2 regions of the Streptomyces sp. KR80 genome follow, and region 1 is predicted to be linked to the other one. Evidence: riboswitches for the same ligand, from Rfam matches in the RefSeq annotation. Region 1 holds a riboswitch; the other holds the start of a gene.

Region 1 (5,198 bases):
ACGCGTACGGGACCTCCGAGCGCCGCCGCCATGTAGTGGATGAGCGGCAGCTCGTCGACGATGGTGGAGACCGCCGTGGCATGGACGGCGTGGGTGTGGACGACCGCCGCAGCGTCGGTGCCGCGGTAGACCGCCAGGTGCATCGGCAGCTCGCTGGTGGGCTTCAGCTCGCCGAGGACCTGGCGCCCGTCGAGGTCGACGCCGACCACGTCGTGCGGGGCCAACCGGTCGTACGCGACGCCGGTCGGGGTGACCAGCACGGTGTCGCCGACACGCACCGAGACGTTGCCCGAGGTGCCGACCACCAGACCGTCGGCGACGGTCCGACGCGCCGTGGCCACCAGTTCGGCCCAGGCCGGTACCAGGTCCTCAGACGGCTGTCGGGACTCTTGGGGCCCACGGGACGCCGATGGGGTTCGCTCCGCCATGTCCTCACCCATGTGTCCTCACCTCCGCTGCCGATCCTGACAGGCCCCGGTGTGCCCGGACCTGTCAGGAGTGCCTGCGGCTCGAGCGCGCGACACGACCCGGCCGGAAGGGGTGGCATGGAGCACGGGGTTCAGCGACAGGTATCCGGCAGACCTGAACGGCGGCCGGTGATCTGCACCACAGCCGGGTGGCGGAGCGAGGGCACCGGGCAGGAACGAGATCCAGGCGGGCACCCCCGCCCTGGGGCCGGAACGCATCCTTCCATCGCGGCCTGTACGGACCCCGGCACATAGCAGCACCTGGACACCCCCTCCCGTTAACTTTCCGTTCACCCCGTGTCCCTACGGTCGCAACGCCACTGACCTTCGAACTGATTGCCTGGGTGAATGGAACACATCACGCTTCTCATCGGGATCGTGATCATCACGGCCTTGGTGTTCGACTTTACGAACGGCTTCCACGACACCGCCAACGCCATGGCCACCACCATCTCCACCGGGGCTCTCAGGCCCAAGACGGCGGTGGCGATGTCGGCGGTCCTCAACCTCGTCGGCGCGTTCCTCTCCGTGGAGGTCGCCGCGACGATCTCCAAGGGCATCATCGACGAAACCGGGATCCAGCCCGAAGTGATCTTCGCGGGTCTGGTGGGCGCGATCGTCTGGAATCTGCTGACCTGGCTCGCCGGCCTCCCCTCGAGTTCCTCGCACGCCCTCTTCGGAGGCCTGATCGGTGCCACCGTCGCCTCGGTCGGCTTCGGTGCCGTCCATGGCGACGAGGTCGTCATGAAGATCCTCATCCCGGCCCTCGCCGCGCCGGTCGTCGCCGGCCTCGCCTCCATGCTGGCCACCCGGTTCACCTACCGCGCGGCCCGGCACGCGGACCCGGAGGCCACCGCCAAGGGCTACCGAGCCGGCCAGATCACCTCCGCCGCCCTGGTCTCCCTGGCCCACGGCACCAACGACGCGCAGAAGACCATGGGTGTGATGACGCTGGCGCTGATCACCGGCGGCGCGCTGGCCCCGGACGCCGACCCGCCGCTGTGGGTCATCGCCTCGGCCGGCATAGCCATCGCCCTCGGTACGTACCTGGGTGGCTGGCGGATCATCCGCACCATGGGCAAGGGCCTCACCGACATCCAGCCGCCGCAGGGCTTCGCCGCCCAGACCGGCGCCGCGGTGACCATCCTGGCCTCCTCCCACCTCGGCTTCGCACTCTCCACCACCCAGGTCTGCTCCGGCTCGGTGATGGGCGCGGGCCTGGGCCGCAAGGGCTCTGTGGTGCGCTGGTCGACCGCGGGCCGGATGATCGCCGCCTGGGGTCTGACCCTGCCGGCCGCCGGGCTGGTCGGCGGCGCCGCCGCCCTGCTGGCACAGCAGGGCACAGCGGGCGTCACCGCCGTCGCCGTGCTGGCCCTCGTCGCCTGCGCCGCGATCTGGATTGCCTCGCGGCGCAAGCCGGTCGATCACACCAACGTCAACGACGTGGAGCCCGCGGGTGTCGTCACCGCCGCCATCCAGGCGGTCTCCCCGCCCCCCGTCGGCGCCCCGGTCTCCGCCGAGCCCGACGAGCGCGCCGAGCCCGACCCCGTCGGCGAGTCCCAGCCCGCCACCGTCCAGGTCACGGCCTAGCTAAGGAACCCTCCTTTCATGAACATCGACTGGGTAGCACTCGGCCAGGTCTTCGGCGTCAGCCTCGTGGTGACCGTCGGGGTCGTGGGTCTGTTCACCCTCGGCATCGTCGGCACCTCTCGCAAGCCACGGCCACACACCGACGGCAGTGCCGACACGACCGGCACGAGCGCCGCGACCGGTGCCGCCACGCTGCTTGCGCGCACCGGCGGATACGCCTGCTTCGCGCTGTGCGCGGCCGCCATCGCGTACGGCTTCCACCTGATCGTCGCCTGACGACGGATCCGGGGCCACGGCCCGCGGGGCGGGAGACACCACCCGTGTCTCCCACCCCGCGGGCCGTCGTTGTGTGTCTGGGCACACTCTCCTCTCGCAGGTCACAGGCAAGTTGACGGGCCTTCGCGGGGCGTGGTGGACTGCCGACGCCAAACGGCGGCAGGAGAGGAAGCCGGTGCGAATCCGGCGCGGTCCCGCCACTGTCACCGAGGAGCGCTCCCCCACCCGATACGTCACGGCCCGTCCTGCGGGCTGGAAGGCCGGGGAGGGGCGCACCGACCGGGAACACGGATGAAGGAGCGGGTCGAGACCAAGTCCGGTACGGCGTTGTGGAGGTCCCCCGGCCGAAGTCCCGGGGGCAGCGGCAGCGATGCTGCGCGCGACGAGCACAACGCAGAGCCGGGCGAGGGCCATCGACCCGTGACGCCGTGAGCCCTGTTGGCGCGCCTCGTGAGCGCCGATCCGGGAGCCAGGAGACTCTCACCGCCGGTACGTCGAGCCAGGGCGCGGACCCTGAGTGAGGACATGTCGCCATGCCGGGCTGCCGCCGCACGTCACAAGCCGTCCGTACGTCATCCCGTGGTCGTTGTCCACGCCGCGGCACGACGCGGTGTCCACGCCGAGGCACGACGGCGGTCTGAGCCGATGCCTGCCGAACACACCTCATTCGTGTGCGGCGCCGCGCTCGGCTTCGTCTGCGACCTCGTCGTGGGCGACCCCCGGCGCGGGCACCCCGTTGCCGCGTTCGGGCGCGCCGCGGCCGCCGCGGAGCGCCGACTGTGGCACGACCACCGCGGGTACGGGGCGCTGTACGCCGCCGTCTGCGCGGGCGGCGCGGTGGCGGTCGCCGCCGGGCTGCAGCGCGCCGTACGCCGTTCCCCCGCGGCGGTGGCCTCGCTGACGGCGGTCGCCACCTGGGCGGTGCTGGGCGGCACATCCCTGGGGCGTGAGGCACGGGCCATCGGCGCCGCGCTGGCCGCGGAGGACATCGAAGCGGCGCGCGAGCGGCTGCCGCACCTGTGCGGCCGGGATCCCCAGTCCCTCGACGAGCAGCAGATCGCACGGGCCGTCGTGGAGTCGGTGGCCGAGAACACCTCCGACGCCGTCGTCGGCGCGCTGGTGTGGGGCGCCGTCGCGGGAGTGCCGGGCCTGGCCGGCTTCCGCGCCGTCAACACGCTGGACGCCATGGTGGGCCACAAATCGCCTCGCCACCGCCGTTTCGGCTGGGCCTCGGCCCGGCTCGACGACGTGGTGGGCTATCCGGGTTCGCGGCTCACGGCCGTGTTGACGGTGCTGGCCGGGCCGGACCGGCGAGGAGCCGGGCGGGTGTTGCGCCGAGACGCGCGCGAGCACCCGAGCCCCAACGCCGGGCCGGTCGAGTCCGCGTTCGCGGGAGCGCTGGGCGTCCGCCTGGGCGGCACCCTCGCCTACGGCGGCCGGGTCGAACACCGGCCCGTACTTGGTGCGGAGAACCGGCCGGTGGACACCCCGGACATCGAGCGCGCGGTGCGACTGTCACGGCGCGTCAGTCTGCTCGCACTGGCGGCGTGCGCCGCCGGACGCCTGATCGTGGGCCGCCTGACGGAACGCGCCGCGCGCCCCGCGGGTAGGGGCACGTCACCCGCTGGGGAGGGGAGCGTATGAGCTGGGGGCATCTCCCAGCAGTAGCTGGAGGGAAGGTCCGTGGTCGCCGCGGCGGCGGTCTGCTGGTTGCGGGGACCACGTCCGACGCCGGGAAGAGCGTCGTCACGGCGGGGATCTGCCGGTGGCTGGCCCGCAAGGGCATCTCCGTCGCGCCGTTCAAGGCACAGAACATGTCACTGAACTCCTTTGTGACACGGGAAGGTGCGGAGATCGGCCGGGCGCAGGCCATGCAGGCGGCGGCCGCGCGAATCGAACCGACGGCGCTGATGAACCCCGTGCTGCTCAAGCCGGGCGGCGACCGCAGCAGCCAGGTCGTACTGCTGGGCAAGCCGGTGGGCGAGTTGAGCGCCCGCGGGTACTTCGGGGGGACCGGCGGATCCGGGAGGCCCGGGCCCGCCACGACGCCGCAACCGGACGCCGTATCCGCCGGGACGACGCCGTACAAGGGGCGGCAGGAGGAGCTGTTCGGCACCGTACTGGAGTGCCTCGAGGAGCTGCGGGGCAGGTATGACGCGGTGATCTGCGAAGGAGCGGGGAGCCCGGCCGAGATCAATCTGCGGCGCACCGACATCGTCAACATGGGCCTCGCGCGGGCCGCGGAACTGCCGGTCGCGGTGGTCGGGGACATCGACCGGGGCGGCGTCTTCGCGTCCTTCTTCGGCACGACCGCGCTGCTCAGCCGGGAGGACCAGGCGCTCGTCGCCGGGTATCTGGTCAACAAGTTCCGCGGCGATGCGTCCCTGCTGGAGCCGGGTCTTGAGATGTTGCGCGGGCTGACCGGGCGGCGCACCTACGGCGTGCTGCCGTTCGCGCACGGGCTCGGCATCGACGAGGAGGACGGGCTGCACATCTCGATGCGGGGAGCGGTCCGGGAGTCGTCGGTCGCTCCGCCGCTCGGCGAGGACGTGCTGCGGGTCGCCGTCGCCGCCGTGCCGCTGATGTCCAACTTCACCGACGTCGACGCGCTGGCCGCCGAACCGGGTGTGGTGGTGCGGTTCGTGGACCGGCCCGAAGAGCTGGCCGACGCCGATCTGGTCGTGCTCCCCGGGACCCGCGGCACCGTGCGGGCGCTGGCGTGGCTGCGCGAGCGCGGCATCGCGGACGCGGTGCTCCGGCGGGCCGCGGAGGGCCGGCCGGTGCTGGGCGTCTGCGGCGGCTTCCAGATGCTCGGCGAGCGCATCGAGGACGAGGTCGAGTCCCGGGCGGGGGCGGTGGACGGGC
Region 2 (5,198 bases), on a different contig from region 1:
CGCTCGTAGAAGTCGTTGCCGCCCTCGGGGCTCAGGGCTTTGGTGTTGGACCACACCTGTCCGTCGCGGGCGGCGGTCAGCTTGCCGTAACGGCGGTCCGCCTTGGTGGCGTCAGTAGTCGACTTCCACGACTGGTCCACCAGCCACGTCGGCGCGTCACCGCCCTTGGCGAAGACCGCTTCGAAACCGAGTTGCAGGTTGCCCGTCCCCTTGGTGCCCGCCCACGGGTAGGTGCCACCCGCATCCTTGATCAGCTTGCCGACGTAGGAGCCACCGGAGGCCATGTTCCACGTGCCCTGATACATGGTGCCCGGCAGCACCTTCGCCGCCTTTCCGGCCTTCGCGGCCTTGGCGGCGACCTTGGTGTAGTCCGTCTCGATGGCGTCGAAGACCGCACCGGCGCGCCGCTCGGCGCCGGTGAGGGCGGCCATGGCCTTGATCCACTCTGCCCTGCCCAGGGGAGTGGACTCCAGCCACTCCGCGTTGGCGACAACGGAGATGCCCGCCTGCCGCAGCTTGGGGTACTGCGGATCGTCCGTGCCCTGGGTCATCAGCACATCCGGCTGGGCCGCGATGACCTTCTCCGTCGCGATCGTGCGCTCCGGCGCGTACTCACTCACCCGGCCCGACTTCACGCGCTTGCGTACCTCGGCGGAGGTGACGAACGAGCCGTCGGCAACGCCGGTGAGAACGTCCAGGGTTCCCGTCTCGGTGAGCAGGGGCAGATGCGTGGTGGACGCGGAGTACAGGCTCTTGATCGGCGTGGTGATCTGTTGCGCCTTCGCCAGGTCGCCGCTGAGTTTCGGCTTGGGCGCACCGCACTTGACCAGGACGTACGACTCGGGCTTCCCCTTGGGGTAGGGCTCCTTGACCGTGAGGACCTGGTAGCTCTTCTCGTATCGGAGGGTGAAGTTCTTCGCGTGCCGCACCTTGGACTTGACGGGGAAGTAGTCCTTCGCCGGGTCGAAATCGTCAGTGCAACCCCGGCCCTTCCCGTGAGCCGTGGTATCCGCTGAGCGGGGTGCCGTGTCGTCACCGCAGGCGGTGAGGGCGAGGCCGACGACGACAACGGTCACCGCAGCCAGCGTGCGGCGACGAGGCATGACTGGTCTTGTGGGCATGACTGCTCCTGGCAGGAAGGAAACCGCACGGGCCGTCCCGGCGCGGGCAAAGGGCAAGGCGCCCCGACGGGCCGTAGGGCTGAGAAGGAGATCCGTCGGCGGTGAATCAGCGGGCGGATCAGAGTCTGCGGAGGCGCGACGCGCCCGCCCCGGGGCGGGCGTCGCACGGCGCAGTGGCCGCGTTGTGCGGACAGCCTTGCGGACAGCCAACAGCAGATCGCTGCGCGGAGATGGCGGACATACGGATGCCACCGGCCTCTCTCGGGGAGTTCCGCCCCGGACGTCGAGGTGCGACGGCGTGAGTCTCCTGACTCGGGGTCAACGCTTCCCCGGCCTTCCCGCCCGCTACGGGGCCGTGGCCGTGTCGGGGTCGCTCCCCACTCACAGTGGCGGTACCGTGCCGGAATCCCACCGGCTTCCTCGTTCCGCCGTCGCCTAACGAGGCCAAGAATCGCAGACGCACGGGCCGCCCCGCCAGACGCCCTGCCTGTGCGGAACGGCACACGCGGCGCGACGTGAGTGTCAGCGTCGGGCGGGCGGGGCGGTCGGCGTCTCCCACGCGCGTGAATAACGGCGGGCATCCGGGCCCTTCGGGTCCCGGCTGCGGTACACCACGTACGGCCGGACCAGATAGCCCAGCGGTGCGCTGAACACGTGCACCAGGCGGGTGTACGGCCAGATCGCCAGCAGGGCGAGTACGACGAGATTGTGCACCTGGAAGCTGATCGGGACGCCCGTCATCAGTTCCGGCTGCGGGTTCAGCGAGAACAGGCTGCGGAACCACGGCGCGACGGTGGCGCGATAGTCGTAGCCGCCGCCGATGAGGTTGTCGCCGACGGTGTTCAGCATCCCGGTCGCGATGGCGGCGGTCAGCAGCGTGTACATGATCTTGTCGTTGGTCGTGGTGGCTTTGCGCACGGCGGGCACGGTGATCCGGCGGTAGAGCAGAATCGCCAGGCCCGCGACCGTGGCCAGCCCGGACAGCGTGCCCGCTGACACCGAGAGGACGTGGTACGCCCCTTCCGAGACGCCGACGAACTCGGTCCAGCTCGCCGGGATCAGGATGCCCATCGCGTGCCCGCCGATCACCGCCAGCAGTCCGAAGTGGAACAGCGGGCTGCCCAGCCGCAGCAGCCTGCTCTCGTAGAGCTGCGAGGACCGCGTGGTCCAGCCGAACTGGTCGTGCCGGTAGCGCCAGATGTGCCCGAGGACGAAGGAGGTGAGGGCCACGTACGGTATGGCGAGCCAGAGCAGGGTGATCACCGGCGTCCTCCCAGCTCGGGCTGCGTCATGGGATCCATGGCGAACGGCTCCAGACCGACTTCTTCCTCGGGCGGGCCCTGTGCGGCCAGTTCGGCGATCCGGCGCCGGTCGGCCGTGCCCAGCTCGGGCAAGGTCGCACACACCGCCTCGAGTACGTACGTATATGGCGACCCGCCGTCCACCAGGGACAGCCGGAGCAGTTCCACGACGGCTCGGTGCTCGACGAGCAGCCGCCGACCGGACGTGGGGTCGACGGTCGCGGCGAACTCCAGCACCACGGCGAGATGGTCGGGGAGTTCGTGGTCGCCAAGCGTGACACCTGCCGTCTTGTAGGCGTGCTTGAACCGCAGCAGCGCCATGCCACGCTTGCGGGTGTCGCCGTAGGCGTAGTAGGTCAGATGCAGGCAGCTGCGACGGCGCAGGTCGAAGGTCTCCACATAGTGCGCGGCCAGGTCCATCGGCGACATCCGGCGAGCACTCTCGACGAACGACACTAGCGCCGGACCAGCCGGCGCGGGCACGGACCCTGCCGCTGCCGCCATCTCCTCCAGCAGGTTCAGCCTCTGGCCGGTCGGATAGTCCAGCAGCAGACCGGCGATCCGCCACACGATCCGCCGCTGCCGCTCGGACAGGTGCTGGGCTGCCGCGTTCCCGGTCCCTCGCTTGCCCACCCGGAGCGGGCTCATCGGACGCCCTCCGTCGCGGGGGCCTGCTCGGTCTGCTGACCGTCGTCAGGGGAGCCGCCCCGTTCCTGTTGGGCCGGGAACAGGCCGTCGGTGCGCTCGCCGTCCCAGTTCAGCAGGTTGATGCGGGTCCGCTTGTCCTCGGGCGCCGCGCCGTTGGTGTCGGTGAGGTGGAACTTCTCCGCCATCGCATCGAACGCGGTCATGCCAGGACCGCCGTCGCCGTCCAGGCTGCACCCCGTGGCGATCGCGTCCAGCCGGTGCGCGTCCGCGCCCGCGCCGCTGGGGATCACGTACCGCTCCTCGTACTTGGCGATCGCCAGCAGCCGGTACATGGCCTCGACCTCGTCGGGCGTGAGCCGCACCGACTCGGCGATCTCCGGCGTGGTCGGCTCGCCCAGGTTGATCCGGCGCATGTGCGCGCGCATCGCGGCAAGGCGTTGCAGCGAGGCACGCACCGGCCCGACGTCGCCCGCGGTGAACAGCTCCGCCAGGTACTCCACCGGGATGCGCAGCGCGTCGATCGCGCCGAAGAGGTTGCCCGCGTCCTCGCCGTCATGTCCGGTCTCGGCGAGCACGTCCACCACCGGCGAGAGCGGCGGCACGTACCAGACCATCGGCATCGTGCGGTACTCCGGGTGCAGCGGCAACGCGACCTGATAGTCGACGATCAACCGGTAGACCGGTGAGTTCTGTGCCGCCTCGATCCACTCGCTCGAGATGCCCGCCCGCTCGGCCTCCGCGACCACCCGCGGGTCGTGCGGGTTGAGGAACACGCCCAACTGGGCCGGGTAGAGGTCCTTGTCGTTCTCGACCGAGGCCGCGTCCAGCACCGCGTCGGCGTCGTAGAGCAGCACGCCGATGTAGCGCAGCCGCCCGACGCAGGTCTCCGAGCAGACAGTCGGGATGCCGACCTCGACGCGCGGATAGCAGAAGGTGCACTTCTCGGCCTTGCCGGTCTTGTGGTTGAAGTAGATCTTCTTGTACGGGCACCCGGTGACGCACTGCCGCCAGCCGCGGCAGCGGTCCTGGTCGACCAGGACGATGCCGTCCTCGCTGCGCTTGTAGATCGCACCGGACGGGCAGGACGCCGCGCAGGACGGGTTGAGGCAGTGCTCGCAGATCCGCGGCAGGTAGAACATGTACGTCTGCTCGAACTCGAGCTTCACCTGCTCGGACACCTTGGCCAGCAGCGGGTCCCGGCCGATCTGCTCCGGACCGCCGCCCAGGTCGTCGTCCCAGTTGGCTCCCCAGGTGACCTTGGTGTCCTCGCCGGTGATCAGCGACTTGGGCCGGGCCACCGGCGTGGTGTCCGACGGCGGCGCGGACAGCAGGTTCTCGTAGTCGTACGTCCACGGCTCGTAGTAGTCCGACACGGTGGGCAGGTCCGGGTTGGCGAAGATGTTCAGCAGTCGCTTCAGCCGGGATCCCGTGCGCAGCCGGAGCTTGCCGCGCTTGGACAGCTCCCAGCCGCCCCGCCACTTGTCCTGGTTCTCGTACTGGCGCGGATATCCCTGCCCCGGCCGGGTCTCCACGTTGTTGAACCAGACGTACTCGACACCGCCGCGGTTGGTCCACGCCTGCTTGCAGGTGACGCTGCAGGTGTGGCAGCCGATGCACTTGTCCAGGTTCATCACCATGGCCAGCTGTGCCATGACCTTCATCAGTACCGCACCTCCTGGCCCCTGCGCCGGATGGTCGTGACCTCATCGCGCTGATTGCCGGTCGGGCCGTGGTAGTTGATCGCGTACGACTGCTGGGCATAGCCGCCGATCAGGTGCGACGGCTTGATCATCAACCGGGTGAGCGCGTTGTGGATGCCGCCGCGTTTGCCGGTCTTCTCGGTGCGCGGCACATCGACCGCGCGGTCCTGGGCGTGGTACATGAACACCGTTCCCTCGGGCATCCGGTGGCTGACGATCGCCCGCGCGACCACGACCCCGTTGCGGTTGACGGCCTCGATCCAGTCGTTGTCCTTGACGCCGATCTTCGCCGCGTCCACATCGGACATCCAGATCGCCTGCCCGCCCCGGGACAGCGTCAGCATGTGCAGGTTGTCCTGGTAGGCGGAGTGGATCGACCATTTCGAGTGCGGAGTGAGGTAGCGGACGGTCACCCCGGCGTCCCCTGT

Evidence for each region. Region 1 has a riboswitch for cobalamin ahead of ACTWQI_RS10870 (cobalamin biosynthesis protein). Riboswitches for the same ligand answer to the same signal wherever they lie in the genome.
Region 2: it holds a riboswitch for cobalamin, as region 1 does, so the genes downstream of both, ACTWQI_RS26435 (ABC transporter substrate-binding protein) here and ACTWQI_RS10870 (cobalamin biosynthesis protein) in region 1, are expected to answer to the same signal.

Annotation. Positions count from the first base shown of each region.
Region 1 covers NZ_JBQQCD010000005.1:296,127-301,324, reverse strand. Annotated here, with positions in the region: gene ACTWQI_RS10885 (class II aldolase/adducin family protein) at 1-440, opposite strand, end outside; gene ACTWQI_RS10880 (inorganic phosphate transporter) at 816-2,057, shown strand; gene ACTWQI_RS10875 (hypothetical protein) at 2,076-2,333, shown strand; cobalamin riboswitch at 2,502-2,627, shown strand; gene ACTWQI_RS10870 (cobalamin biosynthesis protein) at 2,979-3,977, shown strand; gene ACTWQI_RS10865 (cobyric acid synthase) at 3,974-5,198, shown strand, end outside.
Region 2 covers NZ_JBQQCD010000025.1:36,785-41,982, reverse strand. Annotated here, with positions in the region: gene ACTWQI_RS26435 (ABC transporter substrate-binding protein) at 1-1,121, opposite strand, end outside; cobalamin riboswitch at 1,407-1,575, opposite strand; gene narI (respiratory nitrate reductase subunit gamma) at 1,644-2,384, opposite strand; gene narJ (nitrate reductase molybdenum cofactor assembly chaperone) at 2,381-3,070, opposite strand; gene narH (nitrate reductase subunit beta) at 3,067-4,731, opposite strand; gene ACTWQI_RS26415 (nitrate reductase subunit alpha) at 4,731-5,198, opposite strand, start outside.